Regions from separate parts of the Peribacillus sp. NJ4 genome, predicted to be linked through region 3. Evidence: predicted binding sites of a transcription regulator. Region 3 holds the regulator's gene; each other region holds the start of a gene.
The links. Region 3 encodes Rex, which represses fermentation and respiration genes when NADH is low (regulators of the CRP and FNR family bind a similar motif). Its sites were predicted from a motif close to TTGTGAAATATTTCACAA; they were not measured.
Positions count from the first base shown of each region.

Region 1: the regulator Rex is predicted to act here: its motif matches at 2,945-2,962, upstream of QUF94_RS13730 (nitrate/nitrite transporter).
Region 2: the regulator Rex is predicted to act here: its motif matches at 3,753-3,770, upstream of QUF94_RS05280 (helical membrane plugin domain-containing protein).

Region 1 covers NZ_JAUCFQ010000001.1:2,744,705-2,752,145, reverse strand. Annotated here, with positions in the region: gene nirB (nitrite reductase large subunit NirB) at 1-1,551, opposite strand, end outside; gene QUF94_RS13730 (nitrate/nitrite transporter) at 1,602-2,807, opposite strand; gene QUF94_RS13725 (ribonuclease H-like YkuK family protein) at 3,384-3,926, shown strand; RNA gene ssrS (6S RNA) at 4,078-4,264, opposite strand; gene QUF94_RS13715 (UDP-N-acetylmuramoyl-L-alanyl-D-glutamate--2,6-diaminopimelate ligase) at 4,380-5,861, opposite strand; gene QUF94_RS13710 (MFS transporter) at 6,186-7,439, opposite strand.
Region 2 covers NZ_JAUCFQ010000001.1:1,036,603-1,044,043, reverse strand. Annotated here, with positions in the region: gene QUF94_RS05305 (GNAT family N-acetyltransferase) at 1-301, shown strand, start outside; gene QUF94_RS05300 (STAS domain-containing protein) at 531-1,358, opposite strand; gene QUF94_RS05295 (Lrp/AsnC family transcriptional regulator) at 1,470-1,925, opposite strand; gene QUF94_RS05290 (DJ-1/PfpI family protein) at 2,060-2,644, shown strand; gene QUF94_RS05285 (hypothetical protein) at 3,314-3,484, opposite strand; gene QUF94_RS05280 (helical membrane plugin domain-containing protein) at 3,820-4,251, shown strand; gene QUF94_RS05275 (NAD(P)/FAD-dependent oxidoreductase) at 4,291-5,472, shown strand; gene hxlB (6-phospho-3-hexuloisomerase) at 5,633-6,184, opposite strand; gene hxlA (3-hexulose-6-phosphate synthase) at 6,181-6,813, opposite strand; gene QUF94_RS05260 (MFS transporter) at 6,810-7,441, opposite strand, start outside.
Region 3 covers NZ_JAUCFQ010000006.1:208,909-216,349, forward strand. Annotated here, with positions in the region: gene tsaD (tRNA (adenosine(37)-N6)-threonylcarbamoyltransferase complex transferase subunit TsaD) at 1-956, shown strand, start outside; gene QUF94_RS27165 (ABC transporter ATP-binding protein) at 1,235-3,154, opposite strand; gene moaC (cyclic pyranopterin monophosphate synthase MoaC) at 3,286-3,792, shown strand; gene QUF94_RS27175 (redox-sensing transcriptional repressor Rex) at 3,823-4,485, shown strand; gene QUF94_RS27180 (YdiK family protein) at 4,514-4,726, opposite strand; gene QUF94_RS27185 (CPBP family intramembrane glutamic endopeptidase) at 4,723-5,448, opposite strand; gene groES (co-chaperone GroES) at 5,785-6,069, shown strand; gene groL (chaperonin GroEL) at 6,128-7,441, shown strand, end outside.

The sequences.
Region 1 (7,441 bases), on a different contig from region 3:
ACAACCCTCGCTATTTCCCCATTCCAGAACATCCATCACAGCTTGAACAGATGTTAAGTCTTGGAGCTGCATTTGATACACGACTTCATCTTCCGTTAATGTCGTACATGGGCACATTACCTTTTGTACATTAGCCTCATCAGAAAGATTACTTTGAATATATGCCAAAAGCTCGGTCACTGCCGGCTTACACCCACCGCAAGAACCGGAAGCCTTTGTACATTGTTTTACTTGTTCCACTGTTGTTAATCCTTTATTTTGAACGGCATCAATAATTGCCCCTTTTGAAACAGCGTTACAATTGCAAATGATATCATGATTTGCCATTGAAGCGATTAGTCCCTCAGTCGTACCAGGTGTTTGGAACAATGCACCCTTTTCCTCCGATGATACTTCTTGTCTCTTTAAAATCATATCAAGTAATCGTGTGCTGGCCTTTGTATCTCCATACAGCACTGCACCGATGATTTTTCTTCCTTGAAAGACCACCTTTTTATAAATACCATCTAATTCATCAAAGGTTGTGATTGATTTCGTTGTTTCATCACCTAGGAAATCCCCAACAGAGAATAACTCAACACCTGATACTTTCAACTGGGTCGAAAGAACAGATCCTTGGTATCCCTGGCATTTCATCTCACAAATGTGCTTTGCCAGCACTTCCCCCTGTTCATATAGTGGTTTCACCAGTCCATAGACAATGCCTTGATGTTCAGCACATTCACCAACCGCATAAATATTAGCGACGCTTGTTTCTAAATAGTCGTTTACAATAATGGCACGATTTATATCAATTCCACTTTCTTTGGCCAACTGAATATTCGGTCTGACTCCCGCAGCCATAACGACTAAATCGGCTTCCAGCTCCATTCCATCCTTAAAACGGACACGTTCTACACGCTCGTTACCGATTATCTCCTGTGTTTCCTTTTGTAAAAGAAAGTGCATTCCCTGGTTTTCCAACTCTTTTTGCAGTAATATGGATGCCGTTGAATCAAGCTGCCTTTCCATTAAGTGTTCAGCAATATGAACAACATTCACTTCCATGCCAAGGTTTAACAGCCCTCTCGCTGCTTCTAAACCTAATAAACCGCCTCCAATGACGACTGCCTTTTTATACTTCCGTGAAGTTTCAATCATCTTTTGGCAATCTTCAATCGTCCGAAATGCAATAACCCCTTCTTTATCAACACCGGTAACAGGAAGAATAAATGGGACAGAACCTGTAGCAATTATGAGCTTATCGTAGTAAACTTCCCTTCTTTTGTCTGTTTTTATCTTTTGAGTCTCTTTATCGATTTTCACGACCGTTTCACCCGTGAACAATTGGATATTATGCTTCGTATACCAGTTTCGTTCATTTATCGCGATATCTTCAAACGAAGTGTTTCCTTGAAGCACAGTCGACAATAAGATTCGATTATAGTTAACGTGTGGTTCACTTCCGAAAATAGTAATCTCGAAAGCATTCGGATCATTCATTATGATTGCCTCAACGCAGCGCAATCCCGCCATTCCGTTCCCAATTAAGACCAGTTTTTGTTTATACATTTTATCCCCCCAAAAAACAAGTAATGAAATAAGCCAATAAAAACATGGTTCTAAATCTTAACTGAATTCTTTCCGAGTACCCACGTTTTTCTCCATGAAAGCTGAGCTAGAACCAGGATCAGTAACGTCACGATTCCAATTACGGAAAATACTAAAAATCCTGTAGCGTATGTCCCAGTTATCTGTTTCAACGTTCCTAGTATGTTTGGAACCAAGAATCCGCCAACGCCTCCGGCAGCTCCTACAATTCCTGTAATGAAACCAATTTCTTTAGAAAATCGCTGTGGAACTAACTGAAAGACAGCCCCGTTACCCATACCGAGAAATAACATTCCGATAAACAGTAAAATCATAACGGTAGAAAAAGAATAAAGAAAACTAATACCGAACATACATAATGTTAGACCAATAAATAAAAACATTAGCAGTTTAACTCCACCTATTTTATCGGCAATAAAGCCTCCGACGGGACGAAAGAAACTTCCGGCGATGACACATAATGTAACAAATTCCCCTGCCCTTATTCGTGTTAACCCATATTCATCAACAAAAAAGATGCTTAAAAAGCTAGTGAACCCAACAAACCCCCCAAAAGTCACACTGTAGAGAATACAGAAATACCATGTATCTGCTATTTTAAATACTGTGAAATATTCCTTGAGCGGTTTTGCAGGCGGTTGAGATGGTGCGTCTTTTGCGATTAAAATATAAATGACAAACACGATGGTTAATGGAATCAAAGCTAACCCCATAACATTATGCCAGCCAATTGACTCTGCGATACGCGGTCCAAACAGGGTCGCAAACAGAGTTCCACTGTTACCGGCTCCCGCAATGCCCATCGCAAGCCCCTGCAAATGAGGGGGATACCAGCGACTAGCCATTGGAAGTGCTGCAGCAAAACTTGCGCCAGCCACTCCTAGTAAAATCCCAATTAAATAGAGCTCCGCTAAACTTTCTCCGAATAACCATCCCCAAAAAAGTGGAATCATCGTAACAAGCATCCCGCCGATCGAGGTTTTCCGTGGACCGATGCGATCAGTCAAAAAACCAAGAACGATCCGGAAAAACGAGCCTCCCAAAATCGGAATAGCTACAATCAAACCTTTTTCAGCTGGCGAAAGCCCGAAATCCTTTGTAATATAGACACCGAGTGCACCTAATAATACCCAAATCATAAAACTAATATCAAAATAAAGGAATGAAGCTAATAATGACGGAGCATGACCGCTTTTTTTCAATTCAGTTATTTTCATTTTCATCTCTCCTATGCTTTATTAATTGAATATTCGTTTATTTTACTCTTATAAAAGCGAGAATTCTTTGTTTATGTGAGAAAACATTACACACTTTTTTTGAAAGTTATAAAATTTGAGTACTTTATATTGGTTATTTGTTAAAATTTTAATAATTTCATTAGGTTTTCTTCTATAAATATAACTCTGCCATAGGAATTGAATGATATTGTGGTTTCTTGGTGATATAAAATCACAAGCTTTATGTATTTTTCAGTTAAAGACGAGGTACACCAATCGAATACTCCAATAAGCTTTTTCGTAATATTCTCCTTACAAAAAAAGAGAAGCCTAATACATAGGCTTCTCTTCGTTACAAACTCCTCATTCTTATATGGCTAACATTACATATGTACAAGATTTAGCAATCATAAATACAGCTCATTGTTGAAATACCCTCAAATGACGACCATCTTCATTTAACGGCGGGTTCTTCCCACGGCACGAAACAAGGACCTCCTTCATATGATATGTTATGAGCGGCATGTAGAAATTTAATAATCAGATTATATCCGGGGAAAGGTTTGGTGCAATAATATGAAGCAAAATTCAATTCATAACATTCCATTTCAAAATCTTCAAGATAAAAACATGTCATTCGAAGAGGTATTCGTTCATATTGTAGAATTCATGAAATTAAATCCATCCGGTAACTTTCGATTAATGGTCGGTACAGATTCGCAAGTACATAAAAAACATACGGTTTTCATTACAGGCATCGTAATACGGCAGGTCGGGAATGGTGTATGGGGTTGTATAAGAAAAGTGATGATTCCTAGAAGGATGCTGCATTTACATGAGCGAATTTCCAAAGAATTGTCGTTAACTGAGGAGATTGTATCCATGTTTACGGAGGAAAGGAAAAATCAGTTAATCGATATTGTCCTGCCTGCCGTATATCAAGGGGCAACGTTCATCATGGAAGGCCATATTGATATAGGGATTGGAAAGCGGAACAAGACCAGTGAGTTTGTAAATGAAATGGTAGCTAGGATGGAATCCATGGGAGTGGAACCGAAAATTAAGCCCAATGCCTTCGTTGCCTCAAGTTATGCCAACCGCTATACAAAGCAAGAGTGATGTCTCCAAATCTATGAACAATGGCATTTTCTTCAAAAGTGCTTTTCGGTTTGTTTTTTCAGGCTATAAAGCGGTACATGCAATTCCTTTAGTGCATTATTGGAAAAACCAAAAAACCGGCTTCGAAGCGAGACCGGTTTCAATATTAAAGATGTAAGCCGCCATTGCCGTATCCAGTAAGAAAGTTTTAAACCACCACTCCTCAAAGTGGGTGTTTGCAGAAACAATCCTGTTGTCCAAGTCAGTGACGAGGCATAACATTCCTATTTCAATATAAAACTCCCTATTACAGCTTAAAGGTTAAAACTTTATTATCATTACGAACAGTGCAGCTTGTATTATTATATTACCGGAAATCCTCATTTCATACAATGTTAATTATCACCATTTAACTGGCCAATCAAATATAAAATGGCTTTCGAATGGAAATGGAAAGCATTCGTTAGTATCAAATTATTGATCAAAATAACCGATAAAATCTCCTTGGTCTTTATTTTGTAGATATAATACCGTTTCTTTGTCAGATATAGTAGGCAATCCGAAATTTTGTTCATACCTCTCTATTCCTTTTCCTGTAATGATAATCCAATCACCTTCCTTACCTGCGTGTATCGCCTCCTGGATGGCAAAAGTCCTATCTGGAATAACCTTCCCATTACCAGAAGAGTAATCGCTTTGCAGTTTATTGAGTGACGATTCCATCACATCAATTCCCTCCGAATTCAAATCATCCATCGTCAAAATCGATACATCACTATATTCCGATGATACTTTAACCATTTCTGCCCTTTTGGTTGTATCTCGACCACCTCGGAATCCAAAGATATGAAAAATCTTTTCCGCCCCGCATTCTTTGGCAGTTTGAAGCATGTGATGAATGGCATCAGCAGTATGAGCATAATCGATGACTATTGTCGGTCCATCTTCCTTCTTATACATTTCAAATCTTCCTGGCACACCAGAAAATAGTTTTAGTGAGGTGAGAATTTCCTCTTTTTTAATCGGAAACATCTTCGCTACGGAATACGCTGCGGTTGCATTATATAAATTATGAAGTCCAGGTAATGGTAATTCAATTTTCACAAAGTCATGATGCTCATTCAATAAAATAAAGGGGTTCGTTGCGGTATTATAATTGGTGATCGTTAAATCGAAGCGATTGGATTTTCCAAATACATAGGTTCTGACATTTTTCTCCCGCAAGTATTCTTGTAGTTTTTCTCCCCAGAAATTATCCCCATTAATAATCGCAAGACCATTGGGTTTCAATTTTTCAAAAAGCAGTAATTTAGCCAGGAAATAATCCTCCATCGTACCGTGGAAGTCGAGATGGTCATGATATAAATTCGTGAAGACACAGAAATCAAATTCAATTCCTTCCAAACGATATTGAGCTAAACCATGCGAAGACACTTCCATAATGACAACCATGTCCTTACTTGCAGCCAGCAAGGAATTCAATTCCATGGTACCTGGAGTCGTATTATGGGAATCGACTTTGTTTCCATTGATAATATGCTGTATCGTACCAATGACGGAACAGGTTACCCCATTCTCTTCTAATATTTGTTGAAGCATATAGCTTGTTGTGGTTTTTCCATTTGTACCCGTAATTCCTATCATTATTTTTTGATTGCTGGGATCCCCGTAAAACCCTTTCGCGATTGTTCCTAATGCTTTTCGACTGTTCCCCACACGTAGATAAGGAACATCCAATCCCTTAATATCACGTTCGCCTATTACAACCGATGCTCCTAGACGAATTGCATCTTTAATGTAATTATGGCCATCGGCCTTATATCCGTTTACGGCAACAAAAAGGTATCCATTTTTAATTTCTTTAGAATTATCGGTTACCCCTGTGATGGTTATATTTTCAATGTCCTTCGGCAAATCCCAGTTTATTTCTTCTTTCATTATGTCCTTAAGGATCATTAACTTTTCTCCTTTATCATTTAAGCTATTCACCTATCTGTTGTAATAAATATACATAAGTAATAACAAGCCATTTTTAGTATTTACCAGTCGTCTAAAAATAATTGTTTATCCAGAATTTGTTGTTGGTAAAAATATAGCTCCGTTGAGTCTACCGGGATAGATTAACCTTGTCACAGAAAGAAAAATAGAAAAGCAGCCGGAATTGGCTGCTTTTTTTTGGTTCTATATGGATATAGCTAAGATACACCCTTTTAAGTTGAATCGAGAATTTTTTTCTTTTCTTCCCCAGTAAATCACTAGGTTACAACACTTTTCCCATGCCTATTGGTGAGTTTCCAGGGTTTGTGTTTCCGCCTTTTGATTGTACAATGGCAAAATGAAAACCATCCCTAGAATAAAAAAGAATGCCGCAGTTTCAAAAATGGCGACGAGTGAAAATTGCTCCTTCAACACGCCTGCCGCACTCATAGTCAAAACCATCGAACCAGTGAATAATGGGCTTAAGATTCCATTGACCCTTCCAATGAACTCGCCTTCTGTCCTCTGCAATATCAATGTATTGATCCCTATTTGAATACAAGGCAGCATCAGCCCATTAAAGAACTCGGCAGTAAGTGTTATCCAAAGATTTGTTGACAGCCCCATTACCGCCAATCCAATGGCATTTACAAGCATTCCTAAAGCTAATAATCTCTGAGGTGCCACCTTTTTGGCAAAAATCATCACACCAGCTCCGCCTAAAATCATACCGAACCCATTCACCATAAATAACCATTGTAGGTTTTCCTTAGGCAGGTGGAGTTGTTCGGTAACAAGGAATATCGAAAGCGGTTGAATGAAACCCAGTCCGAGCCCGGCGGCTAAAAAACATAAACCAAGCAGACTTAGTTCTTTTTTTCGCAACACGTAGCTCACTCCGCTTTTCATTTCTTGCCATATTGTTGTTTTTGCAGTTTCTACATCCAGTTCGCGATCTTTTGGAAGGAAAGCGAGTGCTCCAGCTGAAAGTAAAAACGCCAGGCCGGTGATTCCAATCGAGATATTGATTCCGAATGATTGGTAGGCAAATGTACCGAGAATCGGACCTAGAACCATAAATACTGCGAAGACGGTCTGATAAACTGACATCCCTGTCTGAATTTGACTTTCTGGTAAATGCATCTTAAATAGCTTCATGCCTGATGGCTGAGAAAATTGAGAAAGTATCGCCGAAATCAACGTTGCAAAAAACACCATTTTCCAACTACCGAAGATAAGTGCGATAAGCACAGCAAAAACGGATATTGCACTTAAAATATCACACCAAACCATCGTTTTTTTCGGACTCCAGCGGTCAGCAAAAGTTCCTCCAATAAATGAAAAAATGAAAATAGGTGCGAATTCCGCTACTGAAATCATGGAAATGGCAAAGGCATCCCCGTTTGTCTTTTCCATGACAAATAACAAAACGGCAAAATTTCGTACCCAGATTCCTATTTGCAAAAACAAGCCTGAAAAGATAATGGCCTGAAATACACGATTTTTAAATATGTTCTGTTCCTTATTACTTAATGGTAAAGATGTGTTTTTTTCCAATA
Region 2 (7,441 bases), on a different contig from region 3:
ATTGATTGGTACAATAGGTTTTCATGCCCACAGTCCCAAATACAGACGGGCCGAAATCGGTTATGAAATCCATCCTGCACATTGGCGCAAAGGATTTGCTTCAGAGGCTCTTAAAGAAATTATCGCTTACGGCTTCAACGACCTTGACTTAACTCGCATCGGCGCGGTTGTTTTTCTGGAAAACCAGCCATCCAGTGATCTATTGGTTAAGCTGGGCTTCATCCAGGAAGGAATATTAAGGAGTTATATATACCAAAATGGTGTCCCTCATGATACATATGTCTATTCACTGCTGAAGTGAGGGTTCAAGACTGTAGACAAATTCGAAGAAAATTCTGTTTGCCTACAGTTTTTTCTAAAAAAAATTCCAGTTGATTTCAGCAATCCGCTGAAATCAACGTTCAATTGCTTCGAAGCATCCGTTCCCCGATTCCATTTACTTATTCGAGTCGAAAAAAACAGCGAATTGATTTTCTTAATATACCAAATTACCCACAAGAAAAAGTCACCAAATCATGGCGACTTCCGATTTAGGTAACTACAAGGTAGTCTTTCAAGGCCTGCTGCAGCGTCCCCTTTGTCTCTGCTCTACTTTCGATTTGAACCCCTGAACGGATCATTTTGGTAACCACTTCAGGGCGTAAACCAGTCACTACAGCTTTACACCCCATCATTGCCGTTCCATCGAGGATTTTCAATAAATCATTAATGATTTCAACCTCCATTTCAATGATACCGGATAAATCCAAGATTAAGGTCTGTATCCGTAGTTTACCTATCTCCAGCAATACCTTTTCCTCGATTATCCGTATACGTGAATCATCGATTGTCCCAATTAAAGGAAGGACGCAGGTGGTGGAAGTGATTGGAATAATCGGGACGGACAGATTTTCCACCAAGTTTTGCTGGGCCAGAATCAATTTGTCTTTGTAATCGGAGTAACTGACGAAAAAGGATTTAAGAAATACATCAACCTTTTCATTCACTTTTTTCTCTAATTCAAAAAAGGTTTTGGATTCACTAAACACTACTTTTGCACTTTCGAACTTATAAAGAAAGGTCCAAAGTGTTCGGCGGATGGCCTGAATCCATTCCAGCTTGAATGAAAGCGTCAAGGAGTGGGTTGCCCACGTAACTCCCTCTTGTTCGGCAAAGGCAATCATATCCACTTCATTCTGTTCCACTATATAACGGATGAGTTTATGAGCATTATTCAAAAGGTCGACATTTCCAATCAGCAGAATTTCTTCAATCTTATCCCTGACATTGACAGCTTCCGATAAAAGATATTCTTCAAACTCACTTTTATTCTGCAAAAAGAATTCCATTATTTTTTCTTCCTCATAAACAAAACTCATTAGTCTCCACTCCCTTTTAGTAACTTTCAACTGTGACTTTTGTTACTAATTACTTTCTATATTGGTGGAGTTTTTTCCTGCTAAAATATTAGAGATATGGCAGGCATATAATTAAAGCTGGGTTACATCCTCGCCTGAAAAGACATTCTTCGTTGCTGAAGAAAAAATCAGATGGGTGGAAGATTTCCCGTATTTGATGGCTTCATCGACGAATTCTTCCAGTGTTTCCATGGAAAATGTACTTATTTTAATAAGATAACTGTATTGTCCGGCTAACCGGTGGCACTCCAGAACGTCTGGATGACTTAAGCTAAAATTATAAAAGTCTTTACATCGATCCGTTTCGAATAAAATGAAAGCTGTGATGCTCCTATCAAGTTTTTCAAGGGATATATCCGTTTTATATCCTTTTATCACTCCGCTTTCCTCCAATTTATTAACACGTTCTTTAGTGGCTGGAGCTGTCAAGGAAACTTCATGTGCCAGTTCCTTCATTGACATGCGCCCATTATTCTCCAGCAGGGAAAGTATCTTTTTATCCGTTCGATCCAACTCAATCGCCCTCACTTTTCATTATTAATAAAAATCATCTAAATACATTATAAAATAAATAGAAATGTATTGAATACGTAATTAATCGTATGTAATGGGGAATTTCATTTTTATATAATTAATACAAATAAATTTAAGGGGATACTGCTATGAAAAAAGTATTGATGCTGCTTTCCAATGGATTCGAAGCGGTTGAAGCAAGTGTGTTTACAGATGTATTGGGGTGGAATAAATTGGAGGGTGATGGTACCACTGATCTAGTTACGGTGGGACTTCATGAACAATTGAAATGCACATGGAATTTCATCGTGCAGCCCGAATTTACCATCGATCAAGTAAATCTTGATGACTTCGATGCTTTGGCCATTCCAGGAGGCTTTGAAGAAGCCGGTTTCTATGATGATGCATATGATCAGAGGTTTCTTGATGTTATAAAGTATTTTCACAATAAGAACAAAATCATAGCAACGATTTGTGTAGGTTCTCTCCCATTAGGAAAAAGCGGGATATTGAATGGAAGAAAAGCCACTACGTACAACCATCCGACTAGTAAGAGACAGGGTCAGCTAAAAGATTATGGTGCGATTGTCGTTAATGAACCGATTGTCGTCACTGATAATATCATTACATCCTACAATCCTTCAACAGCATTCGATGTTGCCTTCACGCTCTTGGAAATGCTCACTTCCGAAGAAAATTGTAAACATGTGAAGGAACTGATGGGTTTTCATTAAGAATGGCTCTTATCCGAATGAATAAGAAAATCCAGCGGTTGGCTTACACTCATTCACACGGTTCTATTTGAAAAGACTGTAGGAGTAGGAGAAAGGGGGCGGAAAACGTATCTTTCATCAAATAATTCCGAACCAATGACCAAAAGCAACACCTTCAACTCCTAGGGTATATCTAACTATTGTAGCAACGTTGATTGGAGAGGAAGGTGCGAGACTCCTGCGGGAAAAGCGCGTCTAGGGAGACCCCGCAGGCGCAAGCCGAGGAGGCTCCCGGACCGCCCGCGGAAAGCGAGTGCCTGGAGCGGAAATCAACGTCCAAATTGTATACAGTCTGAGGTTCCGAAGGCCAAAAACGGAACAAGATGAATGATGAAATAAAAAAACCAGTTCTATCAATTAGATATAATTGATAGAACTGGTTTTTGATCTAGGTTTAGCTTCGCTGGCTGGCGAAGTCCATTAGATTCGACAGTTATTTATAGATTAATCATTTAATTCACCGAGTCCATTTTAGGGCGATGGAGAGTAGAATTTCTAGAGTCAATTCACCATAAAGTCGAGTTAACTTTCAGAATATCCGAACAGCTGCATAGTGAGGATTAAGGAGTTTTTTTATAAAAATGAGCAACACTAAGTAAGCATAACCGGTTCGCTATGCTTACGAAATTATTATTTATCAGATGTTTCCGATGTGCCTTCCTCACTGTTTTTGAGGTAAACTTCAGAAATTCCATTCATGCCTTCCAATAGTTGCGCTTTCGTATATTCCATATTGCCAACCAGTTTATTATGCTTCTCATCATTATTCTCTTCTACAAGTTTAGATTCTGAATCAGTCACAATATTCACCTCCATCATTTAGGATGGCAAATAAAGATGGAAATATGTATGACTGGCGACGATGATAGACACTTTACAAAATGGTCTATTTTAGTGAAAAATTTCAGGCCATACATAAGACCTTCCATTAGGTTAGATCCTTTAAATATGAAGGAAAAGCTTATTTTATGGATATTTTTAAAAAATCAGCTGTTTTCATGAAGCTAAAAGGATATACTAAAGGATAGCTTTTATTTAATTTTTAAAAGTATTTTTTTCGTGTTGCACTTTGTGCAATATTTTACAAGTTTTTCTAATTATATTAACAAAATGCTTATTGTAAAGGAGAATTGGATATGTCAGAAACGATTACCCAATCACAGACTGAACAACTTAATGACCGCCAAAAACAATTAGATGTACTGGACCAATTATTAAAGCCTGAGGTTCAGGAATCTTTGAACACTTTAGTTGAGCAGTTACCAAAGCTGACTGAGATAGTGAATATTTTAACAAAGTCTTATGATTTTGCTCAATCAGTAGCGACTGATGATGTTTTGAAAAATGATACGGTCAGCGCCATTTCGGAGATCGCAGGACCTGTGGTGGATTCAGTGAAAGGGCTTGCGGCCACTTCCATCGAAGCTAAGGATCGCGCTGAAGTGAATAATGATGTGATCGGTCTTTTTGGTCTGTTAAGAATGATGAAAGACCCGCAAGCGCAAAAGCTTTTCCGTTTCGCCCAAGCTTTTCTTGAAGTCTCTTCAGAACGTAAAAACCAAAAATAATTTGATAAACTTTCAATCAGTAAGGACGGGGGATTAACTATGTCAAAACAAATCGTCATCTTAGGTGCAGGTTATGCTGGATTACTATCTGCCTTATCCGTACGTGAATATTACAAGAAGGATGAAGTGCAGGTTACAGTGGTGAACCAATTTCCAACGCACCAAATCATCACCGAATTGCACCGTCTTGCAGGCGGATCCATTTCTGAACAAGCTGTTTCCATTCCTTTAGAAAAACTTTTCAAAGGAAAAGATATCGACCTTGCCATTTCAAAAGTGGAGTCTTTCTCAGTCGATAAAAAAGAAGTGAAGCTTTCCAATGGCTCCACTTTATCTTATGATGCCCTGGTTGTTGCTTTGGGAAGCCAAACAGGATTCTTCGGCATTCCGGGACTTGAGGAAAACAGCATGGTCTTGAAATCCGTAAATGATGCAAACAAGATTTACAAACATATCGAAGATCGCATCCGTGAATATGCACAAACGAATAATGAAGCGGACGCAACGATCGTGATCGGCGGCGGCGGCTTGACGGGCGTCGAGTTAATCGGTGAAATCGTGGATCATTTCCCTAAAATCGCCAAAAAGTTCGGAGTGGACTTCAAGGACTTGAAAATCAAGCTTGTGGAAGCTGGTCCAAAAATCCTTCCGGTCCTGCCTGATCACTTAATCGAACGTGCCATGACAAGCTTGGAAGCACGCGGCGTTGAATTCTTGACAGGTCTGCCTGTTACGGGTGTTAAAGGAAACCAAATCGAATTAAAAGATGGACAAACTATCGTTGCCAATACGCTTGTTTGGACAGGCGGAGTTGCAGCCCTTCCTATCGTAGGCGAATCAGGCCTTGAAGTGGATCGCGGCAAAGCGGCCGTCAATGAGTATTTGCAATCCAAATCCCATAATGATGTATTCGTCGTCGGGGACAGTGCCCTTGCTTTCCCTCCAGAAGGCGGACGTCCATACGCTCCTACTGCACAAAATGCTTGGCAAATGGGTGAGCTTGTTGGATACAACCTATATGCAGCGTTTGAAGGCAAGAAACTCGAAGAATTTTCACCTGTAAACTCAGGTACACTTGCGAGCCTTGGCCGTAAGGATGCGGTGGCAACTGTTGGAGCCAATAACACTTCCCTAAAAGGTCTGCCCGCTACTTTGATGAAAGAAGCAAGTAATATTCGCTATCTATCACACATCAAAGCCCTATTCAGCTTGGCTTATTAATTTATTATAGTCGTGACATGCATTTACATGTCCGCGGTACATGCCCTTTATTCCCCGTCATTGGGAGTAAAGGGCATTTTTATTTCACGAGGTTTAACTTTTTATTGATGGCCTACAGAAAAAAAGGCGGGCCCCCTACTTGAAGGGGGCCCGCCATATTTCACTCTACATTGCTATGTTTGGAATAAGTGAGCTCGTGGCTTATGGACTGGGTTAATGAATAGTCCAAGCATACTGCATCACATAAAACATGTACGCATTGATCAAACAATGAGCTTAACGGCTGGACGCTTTTCGTTTCATGGTCCAAGCGATTTTTCGTTGCAGCTGGAATCAACAAGACCTCATGAGAGACATTCGCTAAATCGGATTGATCATTCGTCGTGATGGAAAACACCTTGCATCCCATTTCCCTGCCTTTTGCCGCAACCGAAATCACACTTTTTGTCGAGCCGCTCCCGCTAATGGCTATGATTAGATCGCCTTTCGCAATAGAAGGGGTAATCGTCTCGCCGACTGCATAAACGTTTAAGCCGAGATGCATCAATCGCATCGCAAAGGCTTTAGCCATGAAGCCCGACCTTCCTTCACCTACGATGAAAATCCTGTTGTCCGACTGTAACTGCTTTAGGAGCTCATCCGTTTCCGTTCCGTCCATTTTGTGAAATACACCGTTCATTTCTTCTAAAATAACCGCAATTTCCTTTTTCAAACTTTCTTCACACCTTTCTCCCCATTCATCGTTTCGTTAAATAGACGGGCAGCTTCTGCTGGATTTTTTGCTTTTGTAATCGCCGAGCCAATTATCAAGACATCCACACCCCGCCTGATCATTACAGGCAAGGATGAAAGTGTGATCCCTCCTGCAGCCGCGCTCATGGATCCAGCGTGATTTCTCATATGGATCATGGCATGATCAGCTATCTCCTGGCTATCCTTGCTTACATGCTCACAGAAAATCGCCTGATTGTAAATCCGTAACTGTTCAAGCCGGGAATCGGATACATTCAATAAATCAATCATGATCTGCCCATTGTATTCAAGTGCCTTTTCCAGGCATTTTTGGATGGTTACATCTGAAGCAGCCCCCATTACCGTAGCTACATCGGCCCCGCCTTGAAAGCAAAGATCCATTTCGTAAGCCGCATTGTCCATCGTCTTCATGTCTGCAACGATTTTTTTATCGGGAAAGTGTTTTCTCATTTCTTTGATGCTATTCGTTCCGAACTCTTTGATCAGGGAAGTCCCCACTTCGATCCAATCAATCGAAGATTCCACGGTTCGTGCCATTTCAATGGCTTCCCCCATATTCATGCGATCCAACGCCAGCTGAATTTTCAAGACGAAACCACCTCCATTTGCTTGACTGATGTAACCGCTGGCTTTTTAACCATCAATGTCAGTAACGCTGAAATCAATAAAGATCCCGCCATGAAAATATAGGATGCTCCAGGCCCGCCAGTCAATCCGTTTAAATATCCGACGAAATAAGCACCTACAAATGAGCCAAGCGCCCCCATGCTGTTAATCAGGGCCATTGCACCGCCAGCGACATTCCTTGGAAGTATTTCAGGAATGATGGCAAAGAACGGTCCATACGGGGCATACATCGCTCCGCCAGCAATGACCAACAGTGCATATGAAAGCCAGAAATTCGATGTGCCGATCATGAAGGATCCGAAGAATGCGATGGCCCCCACTAGCAGCGATGTCCAAACGAACGTTTTCCGATTCAATGTTTTATCCGAATAATAGGATAGTGCCAACATTGAAACGACTGCTAATAAGTAAGGTCCGGATGAAAGCCAGCCCGTTGCTACTATATCCATATTGGACGCCTGTTTAATAATGGACGGCAGCCACATGACGAACCCATAAACCCCAATGCTCCACATGAAGTATTGGATGCTGAGCACGATGACCTGCTTCGACTTAAAAGCTTCCTTATAATTTTTAACGGGTTTTAATG
Region 3 (7,441 bases):
CTGTCATAAAAAATGGAACAGAAATACTGAGCAATGTCGTGGCTTCACAAATAGAAAGCCATAAACGTTTTGGCGGTGTCGTGCCCGAAATAGCTTCCCGTCACCATGTAGAGCAAATTACGATTGTTCTTGAAGAGGCACTGCTCCAGGCAGGTGTGACATATGAAGATTTGGATGCCATTGCCGTTACAGAAGGCCCCGGACTTGTAGGGGCACTATTAATAGGCGTGAATGCAGCTAAGGCTGTAGCTTTCGCACATGGAATCCCGATTGTTGGTACGCATCATATTGCGGGCCATATCTATGCAAATAGACTTATTCAGGAAATCCAATATCCTGCCCTTTCTTTAGTCGTTTCGGGAGGTCATACGGAATTGGTGCTTTTAGAAGAACCGGGTTCTTTCAAGGTGATAGGGGAGACGCGGGATGATGCAGCAGGAGAGGCGTATGATAAAGTGGCTCGAACTTTGGGGCTCCCTTATCCTGGTGGACCGCATATAGATAGGCTTGCGCAAGAAGGCTCACCAACTTTGAAACTGCCCCGGGCATGGTTGGATGGCAGCTATGACTTTTCTTTCAGTGGGTTGAAATCAGCAGTAATCAACACTTTGCATAATGCAGAACAGCGCGGGGAAGAAATTGAACCTAAAGATCTAGCGGCAAGTTTCCAAGCAAGCGTTATAGAAGTGCTTGTAATGAAAGCTGTAAAGGCTGCAAAGGAATATAATGTGAAGCAGGTACTGCTTGCGGGAGGAGTTGCCGCAAATAAAGGCCTGAGGGAAGCGTTAACGGAAGCTTTTAAGGATTTACCTATGGATATATCGATTCCGCCCCTCTACCTTTGTACGGACAATGCGGCCATGATCGGTGCTGCTGGCAGTGTCATGTTTGAAAAAGGAAAGCGCTCTGGATTGGATTTGAACGGAAATCCTGGATTGGATATAGAAGCATTTTGATTGACGAGAAGGCAGGATTCCGAACTTCGGCATCCTGCCTTTTTATCGTCTTTAATAAAAAAATAGAATATTCTGTGGATAAAGTTTTTTTGACAATCATACTGGATGTGTATAAATGGGTGGTTTTGTGGATAAGTGGATATGTTTCTGTGGATAATGTGCATAACTCAAATTAATCCCTAGTAAACGGTAAGTGATTTGTTAACAAGTTTGTGGATAACTTTCCGAAACATTTTACCTGAAAAAGAAAAGACCGAGTCATTTGACTCGGTCAATTGTCATTCTTCCAGCTCAGCCCATTCTTCGAGAAGCCGGTCTAATTTTTCCTGTGCTTTATCAAGCTTTGTTTGGACTTCCATTACTTTCTCATGATCTTGGAAAACATTTGGGTCACAAAGTAGTTCATTATACTCGTTTATTTCGGTTTCAAGAAGCTCCATGGCAGCCTCGATATCCTCAATGCGCCGTTTTCGCTGACGTTCAGCTTTTTTTGCTTCTTTATCGATTTTATAATTTGTTTTTTCTACGAATACATCTAAGGTTTTCGCTTGATTTTCCTCTTCAAGTGCTTTGATTTCCGCTTGCTCCTGTTTCTTCTCCACATAGTAATCATAATCACCGAGGAATTCTTCGTTGCCGTCTTTGGAGAGCTCGATCACTTTCGTTGCTATCCGATTAATGAAATAACGGTCATGTGAAACGAAAAGAATAGTTCCCGGATAATCGATCAATGCGTTTTCAAGCACCAATTTACTATCGAGGTCTAAATGGTTCGTTGGTTCATCAAGAATTAAAAAGTTCCCTTTTTCCATCATCATTTTGGCTAGAGCAAGCCGGGCCTTTTCGCCGCCGCTTAGTGTGGAAACGGTTTTTAAAACATCGTCCCCGCTAAAAAGGAAATTACCGAGTACGGTGCGTATGTCCTTTTCCGGTTTAAGGGGATAGTCATCCCATAATTCATTGAGTACGCGTTTATTGGAAACAAGGTTAGCCTGTTCCTGATCGTAGTAACTGACTTCGACGTTCGTTCCGAAACGGAAATCCCCGGAAAGTACAGGCAGTCTAGAGATGATCGTTTTCAATAACGTTGATTTTCCAACGCCATTTGGGCCAACAAGAGCTATGCTCTCTCCTTTTGTCATCCGGGAATTTATATTTTTTGATACCATTTCCCCTTCGTAGCCGATAGCCAAGTCCTGAAGGTGAAGCACTTCATTTCCGCTTTGCTTTTCAATCTGGAATGAAAAATTTGCGGATTTTTCATCACCTTGCGGCTTGTCCAAAACATCCATCTTTTCGAGCTGTTTGCGTCTGCTTTGTGCTCTTTTCGTGGTGGAAGCCCTTGTGATATTGCGTTGGACAAAGTCGCGAAGCTTTTCGATTTCCCCTTGTTGTTTCTCGAAAAGCTTCATGTCCCGCTCATAATCTTCCGCTTTGCCTTCTAGGTAAGAACTATAATTACCATAGTATTTTTTCATGTTGTTCCGGGAAATTTCATATACCTGGTTTACGACTTTATCTAGAAAATAGCGGTCATGGGAAACAATAAGAACAGCTCCTTGGTAGCCTTGTAAATATTGCTCAAGCCAAGAGAGGGTTTCGATATCCAAATGGTTCGTTGGCTCATCCAGAATCAATATATCCGGTTTCCTTAAAAGCAGTTTCCCTAAAGCGAGTCTAGTTTTTTGCCCACCGCTTAAAGTGGAAATTGGGGTAGAATAGTCAAAGTCAGCAAACTGAAGTCCATGCAATACGGAACGGATATCCGCTTCATATTGATAACCGCCCTTCTCTTTGAATGCTACCATCAAAGTGTCATATTCATTCAACACTTTTTGGTAAATTACTTCGTTTTCAAAGATGTCAGGTCTGGCTATATCGGCCTCAAGGCGACGCAGTTCTTTTTCTTGCTCTATAAGGTCCTTGAATACTGTCAGCATCTCATCCCAAATGGTAAGTTCGGATTCCAGTCCCGTATCCTGGGCCATATAGCCGATGGTGACGCCTTTTGGTTTGATTATTTCACCGCCATCATGGGAAATTTGCCCGGCTATGATTTTTAGCAGAGTGGATTTCCCGGCGCCATTACGGCCAACAAGTGCAATTCGATCTTTATTTTGAACTTCGAGCTTCATATTTGATAAAATAAGTTCAGCTCCATAATATTTCGATAGTTGATTGATTTGTAATAAAATCATAGATTTCACCTCAATTGATTATTGTTAGTGTAACTTATTTTAGTTATTATCGGCAACAGCTTGGTTCCAAGCTAAAACAAGCTGTTACATAAAGTGGAATAATAGTGTATGATTTAGGAGGGGTTACTTAAATGGGAGACTTAACGCATTTTAATGAGCAAGGCAGGGCCAAAATGGTTGATGTGAGTGCTAAGCCTGAAACAACCCGGACGGCTATAGCTCAATCGAGCATTTTATTGAACGATGAAATATATGAATTGGTCACGAACCAGAAAATGAAAAAGGGTGATGTACTGGCTGTTGCACAAGTTGCAGGAATAATGGCCAGCAAGAATACATCCAATATAATTCCGATGTGCCACCCCATTGCTCTGCAAGGGGTCAATATAGCCTTTGATTGGGAAAAGGAAGATCAAGGATATAGGCTTAGGATTGAAACGGAAGCTAAGACAAAAGGGAGTACAGGTGTGGAAATGGAAGCGTTAACAGCTGCATCCGTGACTGCCTTGACTATTTATGACATGTGTAAGGCCATTGATAAGGGAATGGTAATCGGGCCTACATTCTTAGTGGAGAAAACAGGCGGAGTTTCTAGCAACGATTATAAAAGACAAGTAAAACAAACAGATAGAGATTAAGTTGAAAAGCATGTGTGAAGGCGGGGAAGAATGATGAACCATGACCCAAAGATACCGCAGGCAACAGCCAAAAGGTTGCCATTGTATTATCGATTTTTAAAAAACTTACATTCCTCAGGCAAACAAAGAGTTTCCTCGGCAGAGCTAAGCGAAGCCGTAAAAGTGGATTCTGCTACCATTCGCCGTGATTTTTCCTACTTTGGCGCGCTTGGGAAAAAAGGCTACGGCTACAATGTCAATTATTTATTATCCTTCTTTAGAAAAACACTAGATCAGGATGAATTGACAAAAGTCGCTTTAATCGGGGTAGGAAATTTAGGGACCGCTTTTTTAAATTACAATTTCATGAAAAATAATAATACGAAGATTGAAATGGCATTCGAAGTCTCTGAAGATAAGGTCGGCAAGCAAATAGCTGATGTGCCAATCTACCATATGGATCAAATCGATACACTATTGCAGGAAAATAATATTACTGCGGCTATTTTGACAGTGCCTGCCCAGGTAGCCCAGACGATAACCGATCGTCTAGTCAAAGCCGATATAAAAGGAATATTGAATTTCACACCTGCACGGCTGACAGTACCTCCATCCATAAGGGTTCATCATATTGACCTGGCTGTGGAGCTTCAGTCGCTCATCTATTTTCTGAAACATTATCCTGTAATGGAAGAAGCTGCATTGGAGGAATGAAAAAAACGCTGCGTTATAGCAGCGTTTTTTATTTTTTCTTATTTTTTTGGGCGGCTTTAATCTTAAAGTGAAGCATGATCATGCGTAATCCCGATCCAAAGTCCAGGGTCGCGATCAGTACAAGTATGTAGGCAAAGATTCCCCATCCTGTAGAACTGACGGTTTGAATCGCGATAGCGGTAAAAAGAGCTCCTAAGCCTGCATAGATGATGCCCATGAATAATGGTGATTGACGTTTCATAATAAACCTCCGATGAATGCCTGTGCAGTATCTATCATCTTCTCAATATCTTTCCGATATACCACTTGAAGGATGATAACAAGCGTATTCATCGCAACATGAGCGCTAATGGACACGAGGATGCGGCCCGTTTTCGCATAAAGGAAAGCAAAGGTGAAGCCCATTGCCGAATATAAAAGAAGATGTTCCAATTCACCATGCGCCAAGCCGAAAATAACTGAACTGAGTAAAGCTGAAATAAAGAAGTTAAAGCGTTTATGAAGTGATCCGAAAATGATTTTCCGGAAAATGATTTCTTCCAATATAGGTCCAATTACTGAAGTGACGAAAATGACCATGGGGACTTGGTAAATGAGTGAAATGAGCTGCTGCGTATTTTCAGATTCAGGCTCCACTCCAAGCATCTGTTCAATGCTCCCGGCAATGCTTTGCGCAAAAAGAGCCATGAACACTCCTGCTATTGCCCATAATATGGACATGGGAATAGAATCTTGATTCCTTGTGTCCACCTTTTCCCTCATATCTTTTCTTATTAAAAAAAGAATCAAGGATAGAGCAACGAGAAAGCTGAATACGATCCAGTATGCTGCAGACTTCACTTGGAGTTCATCAGCAGGCATTCCAATTGAAGACCCGATCAACATGAAAATGGGTACCCCAACGATACTGGATAATTGCATGGCAATGTAAGTGATGATGACGAACCAATATTCTTTTTTCAAAAATGAAAACTCCTTTTATTTTGTCACCCATTTCGCTTAGAACGTTCCAAATATGGGGACAATCAATAAACGCATACTCCAAAATGGTATCAAATATTGAAGCATAACACCACTTAAAGGTACCCCTAATCAAACATTTCAGTCACTTTGTTAAAAGAATCATTATGCTAAAGTAGTATACCCGTAATTTATCAGAAATTAATAAAAAATTTTCGATAAGATACTTGCAAAAAAGGCTCGGTTTATTTAATATTATAAATGTGTTAGCACTCGATGATGAAGAGTGCTAATAATCATGAAACAAATTATCAAGAGAATATGAGGAGGTTGTTTCACTTGTTAAAACCATTAGGTGATCGCGTTATTATTGAACTAGTTCAATCTGAAGAAAAAACTGCAAGCGGTATTGTTCTTCCTGATACTGCAAAAGAAAAGCCACAAGAAGGTAAGGTAGTAGCTGTTGGTACTGGCCGTGTCCTTGAAAATGGCGAACGTGTTGCTTTAGAGGTTGCCCAAGGCGATCTAATTATCTTCTCAAAATATGCAGGTACTGAAGTTAAATACGAAGATACTGAATACTTAATTTTACGTGAAAGCGACATTCTAGCTGTAATCGGCTAATTATACATCATACTTAACTGAACGAAAATTTTCTTAAATTTTAGGGAGGTACTTATAAATGGCTAAAGAAATTAAATTTAGTGAAGAAGCACGCCGCTCCATGCTTCGTGGTGTGGACGCACTTGCAGATGCAGTTAAAGTAACGCTTGGACCAAAAGGTCGTAACGTGGTTCTTGAGAAAAAATTCGGTTCACCGCTTATCACTAATGACGGTGTGACGATCGCTAAAGAAATCGAACTCGAAGATGCATTCGAAAACATGGGTGCGAAATTGGTTGCTGAAGTAGCAAGCAAAACAAACGACGTAGCTGGTGACGGTACAACTACTGCAACGGTTCTTGCACAAGCCATGATCCGTGAAGGTCTTAAAAACGTAACAGCTGGTGCTAACCCAATGGGTATCCGTAAAGGAATCGAGAAAGCGGTCAATACTGCAATTGCAGAATTGAAAGCCATTTCCCAACCTGTTGAAAACAAAGAATCGATTGCACAAGTTGCTGCCATCTCTTCAGCTGATGAAGAAGTGGGCCAACTGATTGCTGAAGCAATGGAGCGCGTTGGTAACGACGGCGTCATCACAATCGAAGAGTCAAAAGGTTTCACTACTGAATTGGACGTTGTAGAAGGTATGCAGTTCGATCGTGGATATGCATCTCCATACATGGTTACTGATTCAGATAAAATGGAAGCTGTCCTAGAAAATCCATACATCTTGATCACAGATAAAAAAATCACGAATATCCAAGAAATCCTTCCTGTACTTGAGCAAGTTGTTCAACAAGGGAAACCGCTATTATTGATTGCTGAAGATGTAGAAGGCGAAGCGCTTGCAACTCTTGTTGTGAATAAACTTCGTGGAACATTCAACGCAGTTGCGGTTAAAGCTCCTGGATTCGGTGACCGTCGTAAAGCAATGCTTGAAGACATCGCAGCTCTTACAGGCGGCGAAGTAATCACTGAAGAAATCGGTCTTGACCTTAAATCTGCAACAATCGATTCATTAGGCCGTGCGTCTAAAGTGGTTGTTACAAAAGAAAATACAACGATCGTTGAAGGTGCTGGAAATACAGCTCAAATTCAAGCTCGTGTAAACCAAATCCGTGTTCAGTTAGAAGAAACAACTTCTGAATTCGACCGTGAAAAATTACAAGAACGCCTTGCTAAATTAGCTGGTGGTGTAGCGGTAATCAAAGTCGGTGCAGCTACTGAAACAGAATTAAAAGAACGTAAACTTCGTATTGAAGATGCATTGAACTCCACTCGTGCCGCTGTTGAAGAAGGTATCGTAGCCGGTGGTGGTACAGCACTTCTTAACGTATACAATAAAATCGCTGAAATTCAAGCGGAAGGCGACGTAGCAACAGGCGTGAAA